Regions from separate parts of the Leuconostoc suionicum genome, predicted to be linked through region 3. Evidence: riboswitches for the same ligand, from Rfam matches in the RefSeq annotation. Region 3 holds a riboswitch; each other region holds the start of a gene.
What was found. Region 3 has a riboswitch for thiamine pyrophosphate ahead of tenA (thiaminase II). Riboswitches for the same ligand answer to the same signal wherever they lie in the genome.
Positions count from the first base shown of each region.

Region 1: linked by a shared signal. The riboswitch ahead of A6B45_RS03780 (ECF transporter S component) and the one ahead of tenA (thiaminase II) in region 3 are both predicted to bind thiamine pyrophosphate.
Region 2: linked by a shared signal. The riboswitch ahead of thiM (hydroxyethylthiazole kinase) and the one ahead of tenA (thiaminase II) in region 3 are both predicted to bind thiamine pyrophosphate.
Region 4: linked by a shared signal. The riboswitch ahead of thiW (energy coupling factor transporter S component ThiW) and the one ahead of tenA (thiaminase II) in region 3 are both predicted to bind thiamine pyrophosphate.

Region 1 is NZ_CP015247.1:735,232-739,450, forward strand. It holds gene A6B45_RS03765 (energy-coupling factor transporter transmembrane component T family protein) at 1-197, opposite strand, end outside; gene A6B45_RS03770 (energy-coupling factor ABC transporter ATP-binding protein) at 194-1,567, opposite strand; gene A6B45_RS03775 (thiamine-binding protein) at 1,598-1,891, opposite strand; gene A6B45_RS03780 (ECF transporter S component) at 1,888-2,469, opposite strand; TPP riboswitch at 2,749-2,838, opposite strand; gene A6B45_RS03785 (tRNA (adenine(22)-N(1))-methyltransferase) at 3,089-3,778, shown strand; gene A6B45_RS03790 (Nif3-like dinuclear metal center hexameric protein) at 3,775-4,219, shown strand, end outside.
Region 2 is NZ_CP015247.1:435,917-440,135, reverse strand. It holds gene thiE (thiamine phosphate synthase) at 117-755, opposite strand; gene thiD (bifunctional hydroxymethylpyrimidine kinase/phosphomethylpyrimidine kinase) at 748-1,581, opposite strand; gene thiM (hydroxyethylthiazole kinase) at 1,574-2,353, opposite strand; TPP riboswitch at 2,501-2,591, opposite strand; gene A6B45_RS02390 (ABC transporter ATP-binding protein) at 2,629-3,342, opposite strand; gene A6B45_RS02385 (ABC transporter ATP-binding protein) at 3,339-4,124, opposite strand; gene A6B45_RS02380 (branched-chain amino acid ABC transporter permease) at 4,096-4,219, opposite strand, start outside.
Region 3 is NZ_CP015247.1:1,497,171-1,501,389, reverse strand. It holds gene hisI (phosphoribosyl-AMP cyclohydrolase) at 1-20, shown strand, start outside; gene hisE (phosphoribosyl-ATP diphosphatase) at 45-389, shown strand; gene hisC (histidinol-phosphate transaminase) at 373-1,446, shown strand; gene tenA (thiaminase II) at 1,486-2,190, opposite strand; TPP riboswitch at 2,262-2,364, opposite strand; TPP riboswitch at 2,493-2,582, shown strand; gene A6B45_RS07455 (ECF transporter S component) at 2,706-3,296, shown strand; gene A6B45_RS07450 (ABC transporter ATP-binding protein) at 3,310-4,219, shown strand, end outside.
Region 4 is NZ_CP015247.1:926,809-931,027, reverse strand. It holds gene A6B45_RS04580 (NADPH-dependent F420 reductase) at 1-478, opposite strand, end outside; gene A6B45_RS04575 (hydroxyethylthiazole kinase) at 669-1,487, opposite strand; gene thiW (energy coupling factor transporter S component ThiW) at 1,495-2,004, opposite strand; TPP riboswitch at 2,241-2,340, opposite strand; TPP riboswitch at 2,423-2,512, opposite strand; gene celB (PTS cellobiose transporter subunit IIC) at 2,688-4,022, opposite strand; gene A6B45_RS04560 (sugar transporter) at 4,040-4,219, opposite strand, start outside.

The DNA of each region.
Region 1 (4,219 bases), 760 kb from region 3:
GTAAATGATGTCCATGCACCTAAGACAGGTAATATAGGCATGACAATTAATAGCAAATAACGTTTCCAAGACAGTTTTGAAAGAACAAGATAAATACCAGCAACAATCGTTACAACAACATTGATTTGATAATTTAGGATAAAAGTTAGTTCGATGCTAACGATAAGTATAAGTAGAAATTTAACACTTGGATTCATAAAAAATGCTCCATATATTGTAAAGTTTGATTAGATAGATGCAAATGATAATCAATGATTGGGCGTAGCTGATCTAGTTGATGACTAATAATAATAAAACGTTGTCGTCCAATGTCTGCGATTTCTCGTAAAATTTCGCCTACAACACGAACAGAATCTGTGTCCAGACCAGCAATAGGTTCGTCTAACAATAATATTGGTGTGCCAACAATTAACATCACCAAGAGTTGAACTTTTTTCTTTTGCCCGCCAGAGAGCTGGTAAACGACATGATCCTGTAGCCCATCCAAGTTTAAGCGCTCTAAGTAACGAGTAATGACTTTTTCGGACCATTTTTCTGGTTGTTGTGCATGTTGCATGCTCAACGCGATTTCCTCACGAATCGTCATTCGTAAAAATTGCCGTTCTGCATTTTGAAATATCAATGCTACTTGTTTTGCATATTTGGCAGCATTAAATTTTTTGATATTTTGGTCCATAAACAAAATGTCACCTTGGTAGGATTTTAGACGAGTGAGAGCATTGAAAAGGGATGACTTTCCTGTGCCATTTGCTCCGGTGAAGAGTGTAATTCCACTGGGGGCCAAAGGTAAATCGGAAATACTAATTAATTGACGTTGCCCCACTAAAAGTTCAAAATTTTTTAATTGCAAAACACCTTCTTTAGGTAATTGCAGGTGAACATTTTGTTCCGGTAAGATACGATTTTGAAAGTTACTAACAGTTGCTACTTTTTTGTGGTGTATTTCCCACACATGATCAACAAGTGGTTCGTACCCGTGTAAATCGTGATCAGTGATTAATATAGTGGTTTGTCCCTGTTTTTGTAAATCTTTTAATTTAGCTAATAGATCCTGGCGAGATTGGCTATCCACATTTGCAAACGGTTCGTCCAATAATAAGAAATCACTTTGCATTGCAACAATGATAGCTAATGCAACTTTTTGCTTCTCACCACCTGATAAGGTGTTAATGTCTTGATGGGTTAAGTCTGAGATACCAACAAATTCTAGAGCGTGCGTTGCACGTTGCTTGATATCAGAAGGATGAACTTGCAAGTTTTCTAAAGTGAAAATCAATTCATCCAGTGGTGTTTTCATAACAAATTGGGTGTCTGGATCTTGAAATAAAAAGCCGACGACTTTAGCTTTCTCGTTAGCTGGTAATGTGGTAACTGATTGATCATTCACAAGTACTTCACCTTTTAGTTGGGGATATAATCCTGCAAATATTCGGAGAAGGGTTGATTTTCCAGAACCAGATGGACCGATTAGTAGGTTAAAACTATTGTGAGATATTGACATGGTGGTGTCATCAAGTATTTTTGTATTGCCATATGACAAACTGACATGTTTTAAATGAGTAACCATAATAATTTCCTATGTACGCGGAAACTCCGCTTATTTATATTTATCTGTTTTCTTTGCAATGGTTAAAACATCAGAATCTGTAGCCATGTTTATTTTGCTGTATACCATGACGGGAATGTCACTAATTTGTGCTGCAACCTTGGGCAGATTTTTTAAAATATCCATTAGTTGATCGTAATCACCTTCAAGAGTTGATTCAAAAGCACCTACCTGATAGTTGACACCACTCTTGTTGATATAAGCAATCACATGATCAACTATGCGAATGACTTCTTCTGTGTCAGCTGTCATTGGTAATACTTGGACTGCAATGCTTGATATCATGAGACCACCTCGTTTTTATTAACTTCTAGAATACCTGATTTAGCAACCAATTTTTGTGTGAAGTAAACGATAACTCCTGCAAAAATAGCTGCTGAAATGAGGCGAGTAATGAATAATCCAATCAACAAACCAAATGAGTAATCGGCATAACCATTACGGAACAGGTCCCAAATAAATGTCACAACAGTAACTGTGATGACAGACATTGACAAACTCGTTTTGTCCCAACGACGGTAGCCAAATACAGCAAATCCAAGTTCGGTACCAAAACCTTGGATTAATGCAGCGACAACATTCATGACACCCCATTGAGAACCAAAGACCATTTCAATTGTGCCGGCAAGTGTTTCACCCACAATAGATGCACCGGGACGACGTAAAATGAACCCAGCCATAGGACCAGCCATTAGCCAAGGACCCAATGTTGCATCATTAGCATATGCGCTTAATCCGAATGGTGTTAAAAAGGCAGCGATGACATTATAGCCAAATGCCCAAGCCCAAAATATAAATCCAAAAAACACACCGATTAGTGCGATGAAGATAACATCGCGAAGTGACCATTTGTTTGCAGACATTTGCAAAACCTCCTAAAATTTCCGATATTAACCAATAAGAGTATGAGATATACAACTGTTTTCATGACTTATTGGTTAATAATTGATGTAACCGAAATCACCGCAAAATCGGGTGTAATTAGAAAAAGCCAGGCTTCACAAGGAAGACTGGCTTGAAAAATTGTGGTCATAATCTCAATGAAGAAACGATACTTAACAAACTTGTATTATTTCATCATCACATATTATAGTGATGACGTCACAAAACATAGTACTGTCAAAATATGTCATTTCATTAATACATTTTCAAGTAAATCTCCCTACGCTAGTATTATCTAGATCAGGTATAATGGGTTTTATCTCAGCGCGGCGGCACCCCAGATTTTGGTGTTTTCAGTTATTTGTGAAAAGCTCACGCATAGAGTGTAACACAGGACAAATTATCGTGCAAACTATTCGTATGCTGTAGAATTTAATTACTAAATAATGTTATATTTTCTAACATTCTAATGCTTTTAATTAAGAAATGTGAGTATGATGTAACTTGTGGCCCTTATTAATTAAAAGTACATGATATCAGCGAGATATTGACTTATTTGTTATACTAAAATGAGTAAAAAAACAACTCTAAGGATAGAAAATGGACAGTATTCATCTTTCACCACGGCTTGCAGCTGTGGCTTCATTTGTACCCAAAGGCGCAAGGTTAGCCGATATTGGCTCTGATCACGCCTATTTACCTGCTAATCTATTAATCAATAACAAAATTTCGTTTGCAATTGCTGGTGAGGTTGCTAAAGGGCCTTACGAAAATGCGCAGCACGAAATTGTTCGAAGATCGTTAACCACGCAACTTGAGGCGAGATTGGCGAATGGATTAGCGGCAATTAAAGATGAGGATCATATTGATACGGTCACAATCGCTGGTATGGGCGGTGTCTTAATTACAGACATATTAGAAGCGGGATTTTCAAAAGCCAAACGATTTGAAACGCTTATACTACAACCTAATACCGATGAGCACATTGTGCGAACATGGCTAAACAACCATCAGTATAAAATTAACGATGAGGTTATTGAACAAGAGGATAACCATTTTTACGAAATTATGGTTGCAACAGAGGGCACTCAAAGTTTATCAAGCCTTGATAAAAAATTTGGTCCGGTCTTGCGAAAGCAAAAAACATCAGTTTTTGTTGCTAAATGGCAGAAAGAATTGGATCGCATCGACACAATTTTTGAAAATCTTGAATTTGCTGGGAAAGCGGATTCACCTATTTATCAAGAGTGGAAAAACAAATATCAGCAAATTCAGGAGGTTATCAAGTGATTGCACAAGAGTTAATTAACAAGATTGAGCTTTTTGCACCTAAACAATTAGCTGAGGAGGGTGACCCTACAGGACTGCAAATTGGTGATCCTAAACAGCCTGTGCATCGAGTAATGACAGCCCTTGACGTTCGCCCAGAAGTGGTTCAAGAGGCAATTGACAATCAGGTCGATTTTATATGGGCACACCATGAGGTCATGTTCTTTCCGGCAAAAAATCTAGACCTATCACAGCCTCAAAATCGAATGTATGCAGATTTGATTCAACACCATATTGTTGTTTATGCTTCACATACTAATATGGACAGCGCACAAGGTGGCATGAATGATTGGTTGGCTGAAGCACTTGGTATTCAAAATGCAGTGCCTCTGGTACCAAATGTAGATAAGAGAACGGGTCTTGGCAGGATTGGACAATTAGTGCAACCAATTTCTGTACAAG
Region 2 (4,219 bases), 970 kb from region 3:
ATTCGACCTTTCTTCAATTAACAAATTACATTTCTGTTCTAAACACCCTTACTATAACACCATCATTCATTCGAAAAGTATATTTTGTTTGTGATATTTTCATCAAAGCACATTATTTATAAAAGTAAAGAACGCCAATATTTTAAGGTAGCGCTTATATTTGCACTTTGACTAATCATACTGATTACAGCAGCACCGTTGACACCCGTAGATAAAACAGATGGTAAATTTATTTCCGATATTCCACCGATTGCCACACTTGGCCATTTACTTTTACTTGTCAAATATTGTAACCCTTCAAGCCCAATCTCTGGATTTGCATCAGATTTGCTTACCGTCGGAAAAACAGGACCAATTCCGATATAATCAATCCCTTCAATATTCTCTATTCTTTTATACTGGCTGTCGTTAGACACCGATACCCCAACAGCTAGACTCCCAGCTAATTGAATATTATTGATGATATCGCCGTCTTTTTGCCCAAAATGAACGCCCTCTGCACCAATTTCATGTGCTAGTTGAATATCATCATCAATAATCAATGGTACATGGTAGTCAGCTGTTAGCTGCCGGACTTTTTTGGCTACTCGTAATTTCTCTGATCCACTTAAAGCTAGTTGACCTTTTTCTCGATATTGAAACACGCTGATTTTCGATTGCAGAGCTTCCTCTAAGACTTCAAAAAAATGTCTCTCTCCGTTAGTGTCCTGAGTTCCTAATACAAAATAATTTACTAATATGCTCGAATCAAACATTTTCTAGCACCTCTGGAAAATGCCTGTCAGCCACTCTTGCCTGGTGATTAAGTGGTCCATGCCCATGCCCAACATCAATACCCTCACGAATGGTAGCATCAACATAAGCTTTTGCATAAATAATAGCCTTTTTCATATCATCTCCCAAAGCTAAACGTGCTGTAATTGCCGCAGAAATTGTATCCCCTGTACCGTGCGTTCTAATTGTATCTACCCGTGAACTTTTAAGCCAAAAATGACTACCATCAGCCAATAGAATATAGTCATAAACATCTTTTCCAGAGGCATGCCCACCTTTTAATAGTACGTTTTCAACTCCTAATTGTTGTATCTTTGAAGCTGATTGCATCACATCTTCATGGTTAGTAATGTTTGACCCACTTAAGACTTCAGCTTCTGGCATATTAGGCGTAATGAGCGTTGCCAACGGTATCAAACTAGACTTAATAGCAACTATAGCCTCGTCACTCAATAAGTGAGCGCCTCCCTTAGCAACCATTACAGGATCTAATATATAGTCGCCAAAATCTGCTTGTTGTAAAAATTCAGCAACTGCTTCTACTGTGGGCACATCACCAAGCATGCCACTTTTTACAGCACTTATTTTTAAGTCATCAACCACTGATTTTAATTGGGCATGGATCATAGATGGGGAGGTCATCGAAACCTGCTGTACCCCCATTGTGTTTTGTGCTGTTAGAGCAACAATCACATTAGCGCCATAAACACCTTGGGCGGCAAACGTCTTTAAATCAGCGCTAACTCCAGCGCCACCACTACTATCCATACCAGCAATTGTTAAAACTTGGGGTGTTTTATTAACCATGATTGAGCACACTTTTCTCCATAAAATTTTGAACATCGATATTATCAATAACAAATAGTTCATCTAATAACTGATTTGTAAAAGAACCTGGTCGATTCGTTTTTGTAGCGGCTTTTTGTCCAGCAAGTTTGAATGTAGCCATTGCATTCATCACATTAGGAACCTTTAGCCCATCAGCAATAAACGCGCCAATTAATGATGATAAGGCATCTCCTGTCCCTACAATAGAAGATAATTGTTCCACATTTATATCAAGTGTTTGTGTGTATTGACCATCACTGACAACGTCACAAGCCCCGCTTAGCGCAATCACTGCACCTGTTTTGTGGGCGGCACGCTGTGCAATTTCAATTACGTCACCTTTTCCAGTAGCATCAATACCCTGACTGGCAAAATCAATATCGGCAAACCAAGCAATTTCGGCTGCATTGCCACGAATAACATCAACATGACCAGATGATAAAAATTGTGTAATGGCTTGAGACCTAAATGGAACTGATACAGCAACCGGATCTAATATGACTGGTTTGCCTAATTGGTATGCTTCCTGAGAAAGTTTAATAATATCGTTAATTTCTACTTTTTGAAGCGTACCCGTGTTAATAATCACCGCATTGGCAATTCCGGCTAATTCCTTAAATTCTGCTAGCTCGCGACTCATTAACGGTGAGGCACCAACAACATTAACTACATTAGCTACAAATTGTGGTGTAACAAAATTTGCATAAGTAAGGACAAGAGGTGATTTCGTTCTAACATCTGTAATATTCATGATCAAATTCCTTTTTTTCTTGTTTGGCTGCGTGTTTTTAAACAAATATCTTCGTCAATTTTAAAGTTAACATTAATGAATAAAAAAACCGCTAACTATCAGAAAAGATTAGTTAACGGCTAAATAGGCATATTTATACACTAGAATAGTTCATTATTATAATCTTCCTTCGCACGAATTACCGTAATCAGGTTCAATGGGTATCTCTCAGCCAGCTTGGGCACCCCAGATATTTATTTAATTCTACTTCAGTGTACCTGAATCCATACGAATAATCAACCGCCTAAGTATGCTTTGCGCACGTCATCTGATGCAAGTAAATCTGCTCCCGTACCTGTCATCGTAATTTTTCCACTTTCCAAAACATAGCCGCGATCCGCAATTTTTAGCGCTTGATTCGCATTTTGTTCGATTACTAATACTGTCATTCCTTGTGCATTAACATTTTTAATAATATCAAAAATTTTCTCAATAAATAGCGGTGCCAAGCCCATGGAAGGTTCATCCAACAATAATAATTTTGGTTGTGCCATTAATGCGCGTCCCATGGCTAGCATTTGTTGCTCGCCACCAGATAAAGTCGCCGCATCTTGATTACGTCTTTCCTTTAAAATTGGAAACTGATCGTAAATAAGTGCATATTCATCTTTCAAGTTAATGCCCTTGCTTCGAGTAAAAGCACCTAACTGTAGGTTTTCTTGAACAGTCATGCCAGAAAACACGCGCCGTCCTTCTGGCACTTGAGCAACTCCACTTGAGACAATTCGCTCTGAATTCATAGTTAATAGGTTTTGATTTTCAAATAAAATACGTCCTTTAGTGGGGTTTTCTAAGCCTGAAATCGTACGTAAAATTGTAGTTTTCCCAGCGCCATTAGCACCAATTAGTGATACGATTTCGTTATTGTTCACCACAAAGTTAACGTCTTGTACCGCTTTAATAGCACCATAACTTACGTTTAAATTTTCAACTGTCAGTAATACACTCATTCGTTATTTTCTCCCAAATATGCACGGATTACATCGGCATTCTGCTGTATTTCTAATGGTGTGCCACTGGCTAATAACTTACCGTACTCTAATACATATAATCGCTCACTGACATCCATAACAAGATTCATATCGTGTTCAATTAAAATAATGGTCATCTTAAACTCTTGTTGAACTTGTTTAATTAGACGTGTTAAGTCAGCCGTTTCTTGTGGATTCATACCTGCTGCTGGCTCATCTAAAAATAAGATTTTAGGTTTTGTGGCCAATGCCCGAACAATTTCTAAACGTCGTTGTTGCCCATATGGTAAGTTTGTTGCCAACGTATCCTGTACTTCAAGCATATCAAAAATACTTAACAGCTTACGAGCCTCGTTTTTTAGTTGCTCTTCATTTTTATAAAATGAAGGTAAACGAAACAATGAACTGAATACATGTGCCTGAGTACTAGAATTCATAGCAATCATAACATTCTCTAATACTGTTCGACTTCCAAACAAGCGAATATTTTGAAAAGTGCGCGCAACACCTAATCGAGCACGCTTTGCGGGAGATTGACGATTGACATTAGCTAACTGCTGCCCATCAAACAGGAGTACTTCTCCCTCACTAGGTGAATATACACCCGTCAGCAAATTAAATAATGTGGTTTTGCCCGCACCATTTGGCCCAATTAAACCAATTAACTCATTTTCGGCAGCTTCAATATTAACACAATCAACAGCAGTTACACCTCCAAAACGGATACTTAAATCACGCGTTTTCAGTATTGTCTGAACCATGTCCGTCTCCTTCATCAAATAACCATTTCTTTAATGATAGTTCTCGACTACCAAAAATACCTTGAGGTCTAACCAGCATCACAGCAATTAAAATA
Region 3 (4,219 bases):
GTTATTTTCCAAAAGAGTAAATACCACACCAAAAAGGAGAAATGATGCCACAACAAACAATTGAAGAACTTTATGAACAAGCACTTGATCGCAAACAAAATCCCCAAACAGGATCCTATACTGATTATCTATATCAAAAAGGATTAGATAAAATCCTAAAAAAAGTAGGAGAAGAAAGCACGGAAGTAATTCTCGGCGCCAAAAATAATAATGAAGAGTTAATTTATGAAACTTCAGATTTATTGTTTCATTTAATGGTCTTATTAGTTGAAAAGGGTGTCAGTTTAGATGATATTAAAGATGAATTAGGGTCACGTTTAGGAAAAAAATCATTATTGCATGAACGAGCTGATTGGCGAGGAGACAAGAAAAATGAAAAAGACAGTTAAAGCTTTAGCAGCTTATCAAGCAGAATTACCAGTAGAAACTGTAAAAGCAAAGTACGGCTTGCAACATTTAGCTCGCTTATCAGCTAATGAGTCTGTATACGGTCCATCGCCAAAAGTTGCTCAAGCTGTACGTGCTGTTTCAGATGATATTTTAGGTTATTATCCAGATGGGCAAGCGACAGAACTACGTGAAGCAGTAGCTAAGTTAAATCACGTTGATCCACAACATTTGGTGTTTGGCGCTGGCGCAGATGAATTGATTGAGCTGTTGACTCGTGTTGTGTTGGAACCAGGATCAAATATTATTATTCCTAATCCAACATTTGGTGAATATGCGATGCATGCACAAATCGAACAGTCTACAACAAAAAAAATACCCGTTAATGTTGACAATGGGCATGTTGATTTTGATGCGATTTTAGATGCTATTGATGATAAAACCGCTATGGTATGGATAGCTAACCCCAACAATCCAACGGGGGTATTCGAAACAACTAGCTCCATTAAGCGCTTTTTGGACAAGCTACCAGTAAATATTACGTTAGTAGTAGACGAAGCCTACTATGATTTTGTAGATGAACCTGATGCTACTATGGCACCTTTGGTAGCTGAGTATACAAACTTGGTTGTGCTACGTACCTTATCAAAGGCTTACGGTCTAGCTAATTTACGTGTTGGATATGGCATTATGCAAGATCCCCTTTATAGTGCGATGCAAGCAGTCCGTTTACCGTATAATTTATCAACCTATCAGATTGCTGGCGGCACGGCTGCTGTATTGGATCAAGAATACTTACAGAAAAATGCCCAACGTTTTCAAGTAGAGCGCCAAAAGTTCCAAGAATTTTTGACTCAAAACAAGTTTAAGTTTTATGAATCACAGGCTAATTTTATTTGGATAAAGGTTGGCGAGACGAAAAAGGTTGGTCAAAAATTATTAGAACAAGGTTTCCAAGTCAACGATCGACTTAATCCTGAGTGGATTCGTATTGCGTTAGGTACACCAGAAGACAATGCTGAATTAAAATTGGCTTTTTTGAAAGCTACAAACAAATAATTTTGTGTTATTAAATTTCACTTCTTTACATCAATATCCTTACAAAGTGTTTGCCTGATTTAATACATCTTTGAAGCGCCAGTCTTCTTGGTGGTAGGCTTGTTCCCAGAACTGCCATTCTAATTCACAACTTTTAAGAAAAAACTGTTTTGCCTGTTGGCGTTGTTGAGTTGTTGCATTTTCTGCCAAGCGATCTATCCATTCAAAGATTTTGTCGGATAGTGAAACTTCCGAATCATCATCTGCATTATCGTAAAAATCAATCCAGCTTTTGAATGGGTTATCATTTGTGTTCGCTTTCTCCCGAACTTGTTTTTTTGCAATTTCATTATAGGTCCAAGGGCACGCCTGAAAAGCAGCTAGAATATTTAATAAGGATCCGGTGTCAGCCGCACGATACATATGTGATTCGTATAGATATGCTTTAGGTGTTGGCGTGGCGTGTTGTAATCTTTCATATTCGACACCGGCAACCTCACAAAAAACATGATGGGGATGAATTTCGCTATTTAAAATAAAATCAATTGAATCAGCAAAAAATTTCATTTCATTACGATCAGTTAATTTGGTAATGGCATTGGCATAAATTTTGATAAATTCACTAAGATATTGGAAATCTTGTTCGACGTAAAAAATCAAAGCTTCTCGGGGGACGTATCCGTCCGCAATGCCACGAACAAATGCGTGATCATGAATGGCTGTCATAATTGGCGCAGCTTGGGTGCGCAGTTCTTCTGAAAACATAATTTCTCCTAAAATGTTTACATGTCCAACAAAAAAACTCTCTCTTGACTAGGCAAAAAAGAGTATCTTTTGTAAAAAGAATACCACTTTCCTACGCTAGCATTGACTAGATCAGGTTCGAAGGGATTGATAAGTAATATCATCTCAGCCAAGAAGGCACCCCTAGTGGACAGCATATATTTTTTTAATGAGATTAGCATAGCACTGAAATATTAAAATTGCAAATGGTTTTATAGCTCAGTTAATGGGCTAAAAATTTTTGCATTTAAAATTAGAATGGGTTATACTGATCCACGAAGTTAATATTTTATCTGGGGTACCGTAAGGTTGAGATAATACCCATTGAACCTGTCAGGTTAATACCTGCGAAGGAAGAATAAGTTAGATTAAGATGTCTTTTTGATGCCATCAATCACTAAATTCTTTTGTGGTTGGTGGCTTTTTGTATAGACACTTATAACTATAAAAGGTATTTTATCGAAACATACGACCTCGAAACAAGAGGAGAGATGTTTATGGAACAAGTAGAAACAGTAACAGCGGGATCAAAAGGGAAGTGGTCTTTGCGAGAAGTAATTTTAATGGCGTTGATTGGTATTGCCTTTGGTGTGATTTATTTTATTATGGATCCAGTGTACACAGCACTTGATGCTGTCTTAGTTCCACTTGGGTTACACCAATACACCATCGCAATCACTATTGGGCCATGGATGATGGCAGCCCCATTGGCTAGTTATTTATTGAAACGTGTTGGTGCGGGATTAATAGGTGAATTGCTTGGCGCCACTGGAGAAGCCTTGTTGGGCGGCTATTGGGGTGTTGCAACACTAATTTCTGGATTTATTCAAGGTATCGGATCAGAACTTGGTTTTACCTTGACAGGATATAAAAGCTGGAAAATGGGTTTGATTTTATCAACATTTACCGGAACATGCGTGACATTCATCTGGTCATTATTCCACGACGGATATCTACAATTTAATTTTGGTATGCTAGTTGGGTTGTTTATTGTTCGCTGGATTTCAATTGCATTTTTTGCCGGTCTATTAGTTTACTGGATTGTCAACTTGCTAGAGAAGTCTAAATTATTAAAAACAAATCGATAAGGTCAATAAAAGTATGACGGAATTAAAGGCCAATCATTTAGATATTAAATTTGACGATGAAATTATCTTAGAAGATATTTCACTCGAGATTAGACCAGAACAATTTATATTATTAGTTGGTTCATCTGGATGTGGTAAATCAACTTTGATGACTGCCTTAGCTGGATTATATCCTAAATATGGCGGCGAATTGTCACAGAAGGTGTCTTTGAATCATCAGTCAATTGCTCAAATCAAAGCGAACCATCGTGCTAAAAAAGTTGCCATGCTATTTCAGCATCCAGATCAACAATTTGCCATGGATCACGTAGAAGATGAATTGATTTTTTCGTTAGAAAATTTATCTTTAACTACCGAGGAAATTGATAAGAGAATTAATTCTGCTTTATCAGAAGTAGGAATTGAATCGCTACGACACCGAGAACTTTCATACTTGTCAGGTGGCGAATTGCAAAAGGTTGCTTTAGCTGAAACATTAGCGATGGGCGCAGAAATTATTTTATTGGATGAACCTTTTGCGGCCGTTGATCCAGAACATCGACAGGAGTTACAAGTATTGCTAAAAAAATTAGTTGATCAGGGGCATGGCATTTTAGTTTCAGATCACGACACAAGTGGATATGAAAACCTTATAACAGATTTATATCGTATTGAAAATCGACATATAGCACCTGTTGATTCTACAGTTTGGTCTTCTTTTTTTAAACAAGATGTAAATGATGGTATTGTTACTAATAATGACTTTAATGAGTCTGTGTTTAGTATGGCACATGTGACGGTAAACAACGGTAAGCAATCCATTTTGAAGAATAGCAGTTTTGAGTGGGCAAAAGATAAAATCACCTTAATTACTGGACCCAACGGTATTGGGAAATCAAGCTTACTGCTTACTTTTGCAAAATTACACGATTATGAGGGTTTGT
Region 4 (4,219 bases), 570 kb from region 3:
GAGCTCGATTAAGTTGACCCGCATCAAGAACATTTAAATCGCTATCATTCAAAGCCTCGATAAATAGCTCCTTCCCTTCATCATTTCCTGCTACCAAAACGGTTGTTGTATTTTCACCAATCGTTCCACTTTGTAGCGTAGCAGCAAAATTTGTATTAAATGCCTTAAGTACTATGCTATCTGGCAACTTATTTTGTAGTTCTTCTGCTGCTGAACTATCAGCGGGAACAACTAATTCATTCCATGTCTCAAAGTTCAAGGGATTTGTTATATCAACAACAACTTTTCCTTTTAATTCTTGTTTGTATTGTTGAGCGATTGTGTCTAAAGCAGGATAAGGCACAGCCAAAATAACTAATTCACTAAGGCTCGTAGCTGTACCCTCTGAAGTTAAATAGTTGACATCATTGCCAGCTTTTTCAAAATTAGCTCCGATTGCCTGTCCCATATTGCCTTTACCAAAAATTGTTACTTTCATGATAGAACCTCATTTCCATAATTATTTGTTTTGTTCACTATAATAACTATAATACGTTTGCAAACTAATTGATAGTAGGCAGTTTATAGTTAGTAGATATATATTAGTAACCTATTGGTATATTAATACTTTATATCAATAACATGCTTTTATGCTTAACATTTCATTGACTTAATTGCTATTTTTTTAATCATGAATATTTAATGTTAAACACCCATTGCGGATCATTGCACAACAAATCAATTTGGTTAAGAACTTCTCGTCTAAAGTTTTCCATTCCTCCGTTTGTTAGTAACAGTGCTTTTTCAGCTGCTATATTGAGGTAGCTAATTGCAAATTGACTGGCAACCCATGGATCTTTACCGACCCCGAGAAGTGTAGTTATCATTGCGCCAACCATGTCTCCTGTCCCAACAAACTTATTCAATTCATCGACGCCATTGTTTAAAATAAGGTGTTTATCATTTTGAACAATGACATCCTTTTTTCCTGTTGCCAGAAACACAGTATCGGCATAATCCGTTGTTATTTGTTTCAAAGAAAAAATGAGATCTTTTAACGCTTGATCATGCTGATCAGAGCTAGTACCATCAATACCTTTTGCTAACGATGGTAGGCCGACAAATCTTCTAATTTCTGAAGTATTTCCTTTGATAACCGTTGGATGATTATGTGCCATAGCAATTCCTAACTTTGTTCGTTCATTAGTAATACCATAGCCTACTAGATCCACAACAGTCGGTTTTTTAGTCATATCTGTTAAAGAGCTAGCTTGACGGAGACTTTGTTCGTGTGACTCATTAAGTCGGCCCATATTTAGTAGTAATGCATCTGTTGACTCAAATAATGACGAAAACTCACGGGTATCACTACTCATAATAGGTTTACCACCAAGATACAATATAGTATTAGCCACCGTTTCTAACGTAATATCATTGATTATGCAATGTACTAACGGCGGCTTTTGCAAAGGTAAAATTGATTTAATTTTTATTAATTCATTTTTCATAGCTACGCTACCCAACAAACATTCCTTGAATTTCTTTAAAGGAATTGATTTTTAGCAAATTTCCTAAAACAAAATAAGTGATTACTGATCCAATTATAGTTGCACCCACAAAACGAGGTGTATACACAAACCAGTACAAGTTTTGTTGTTGTCCAGTAAACCAGACCATCACCGGAACTGAAATTAACGATCCTATAATTCCAGTCCCAAGAAATTCTCCAAACATTGACCAATACATATTTCGGCCATACTTATACAAGATACCTGCACCGAAGGCGCCAAAGATTGAACCAGTCAAAGCCAATGGGGGTATACCTAACATTAGCATTCTTATTATTCCAGTGACTACTGCCATAACAACTGCATATACTGGTCCTAGAATTACACCAGCAATAATATTCATGACACTGGACATTGGTGCCATTCCTTCAATTCTAAAAATTGGAGATAACACGATATCTAGCGCTATCATAATTGTAACGACCATTATTTTTGTTAACTTAACATTTTTATTCATTATGATTTCCTTTTTAATATTCCATTGTATTTTTATATTTTAATGATTGTGTTAATTTCGATTAGAGCATAGTTAAACCACCATCTATGAATAGACATTGGCGGTCATATTATTTGCAAGCTCTCAGGCCAGAAATACAGCTGAACCTGCCACATCATAATCAAATTCCTTTCCCAATAAAAAAAGTGCCCTTAAATACATAAAAAAGGACACTTTTGACAACAGTACATGTCGTTATCAAATATTGGTCACTTTCCTACGCTAGTATTAACTAGATCAGGTTCAAAGGGACCGATATACATCATCTCAGTCTTTGCGACGCCCCTAGTGATTATTATTCATTTTTCAAAAAAATCCTTTCAACAAGTCATTTTATGCAATAAAAAAACATTTTCCTCACCTAGAGAAAAATGCTACGTTAAAAAATGTAGCACTTTCCTACGCTGATGTTAATCAGTTCAGGTTCGAAGGGTTCTTCTCAGCCATTTTGGCGCCCCTAGCACAAGCATTATTGTATCATAAATTTTCTATTAAATGTAAGTAATTCATTCTATTTTTCACATAAGTTTATCATTAAGTGATATTCTTACTGATGAAATTTACCTTTCACAAATCAGCCAGTCGAGAATATAAAAAATACCAGTCTGTTACTAAACACAGACCAGTATTTTGATGCCTCGTCATTAAGGCTGTACTTGCGTTTTCCCCTGCTCATCATTGTACAACTTAGTATCATATATTTTGATAAATGGTAAGTAAATAATGAAAGCTATTACAACACAGATTATTGCTAAGACTGCTGCTTTCCAATCAACGGTACTAATAAATGCACCGATTCCGGCTGGGGATGGCCATGGTGCTTGAATAACAATTGGTCGAATGATATGGAAGTTAATGGCTGCATAAGCAACGGAAGCTGTTGCCATTGGTGCCAAGAAAAATGGAATAGCTAGATAAGGATTATAAACAATTGGTAGTCCAAATATTAACGGCTCGTTAATATTGAAAAATGATGGTACGATTGAAGCTCGACCCAAAACTTTGAGCTGTTCGGAACGTGCTAGTAAAGTAATAAATATGCATAATCCAAGTGTCGCACCAGAACCACCTAAGATAGCAAAGGCATTATTAAATTCTCCAGCAAACGGTATGTTAGCCCCATTTGAATTTGCTACCATATTTGCTAAGAAGATAGGCGTAATGAATGCGGAAATAATGTTAGCGCCATGAATACCAACAATCCACAAGGCATGAATCAAGAACTCAATCACCATAATTCCTAGCCAGGTGCTAGTCATGCTTGTGACGAAGCTAAATGGTATTGCAATCATTTTGAAAATGTCAGTACCGAGTAACACTAAGGAACCATTAATACCCAGTACAACAAAAGCAATAACGAAAGTTGGAATTAATGCCGTAAATGATCTTGATACACCTTCCGGTACAGCATCCGGCATTTTAATCGTCCAGTTATGTTTCACACAGAATGAATACAACCAGACTGCTAAAATAGCCATAATAATCGCTGTGAAAATACCACTTGTTCCAACACGGTCGATTGTGCTGGTCATTCTAAATCCGTTGATAACTGTTTCGTCCTTGGATATGGTATTTAGCAGAACAATTTTTCCACCTTTTAAAACCAATTCTGGCAAGCACATAAAGAATGCAAATAGCGATAAGAAGGCACCATTTAATGGCGCTACTTTTAGTTTATCTTCTGTTTGAATAATACGAGTTAATTGAAAACCAATTGCTAAACTAAAATACATGGCTAAGATACCCATGGTTGCTGTGTTGGCAATCATGTACAAATCGCTAAACTTAAAGAATGTTGCATCGAAAAAATCATTTAAAAACGGAAATACTGTCGGTAATATATTCAAAACTAATATCATAGATCCCACAATTGTAAAAGGAATTGAAGCCATACCAGCAGCCATGATAGCCCTCACAATTCTATATTGTGAAACTTTGGTCATTGGTTTCAAAAGCACTTTTTGTAGGAAATTAAACATAGGTCCATTTTCCATAACTATTTCATCTCCTTATTATTTTTAAGAACGGACTGATAGGCTGTCAAACGTGCGTAGTATTTATCGTGATTTGTTGCAATCAAGCCTAACCTTTTGTTAACTATGAGAAGTATGCTACTACTGAGTAGTAACAGGATTAATACCACTAAGCGGTTACTACCAGTATTTTGTATAAATTG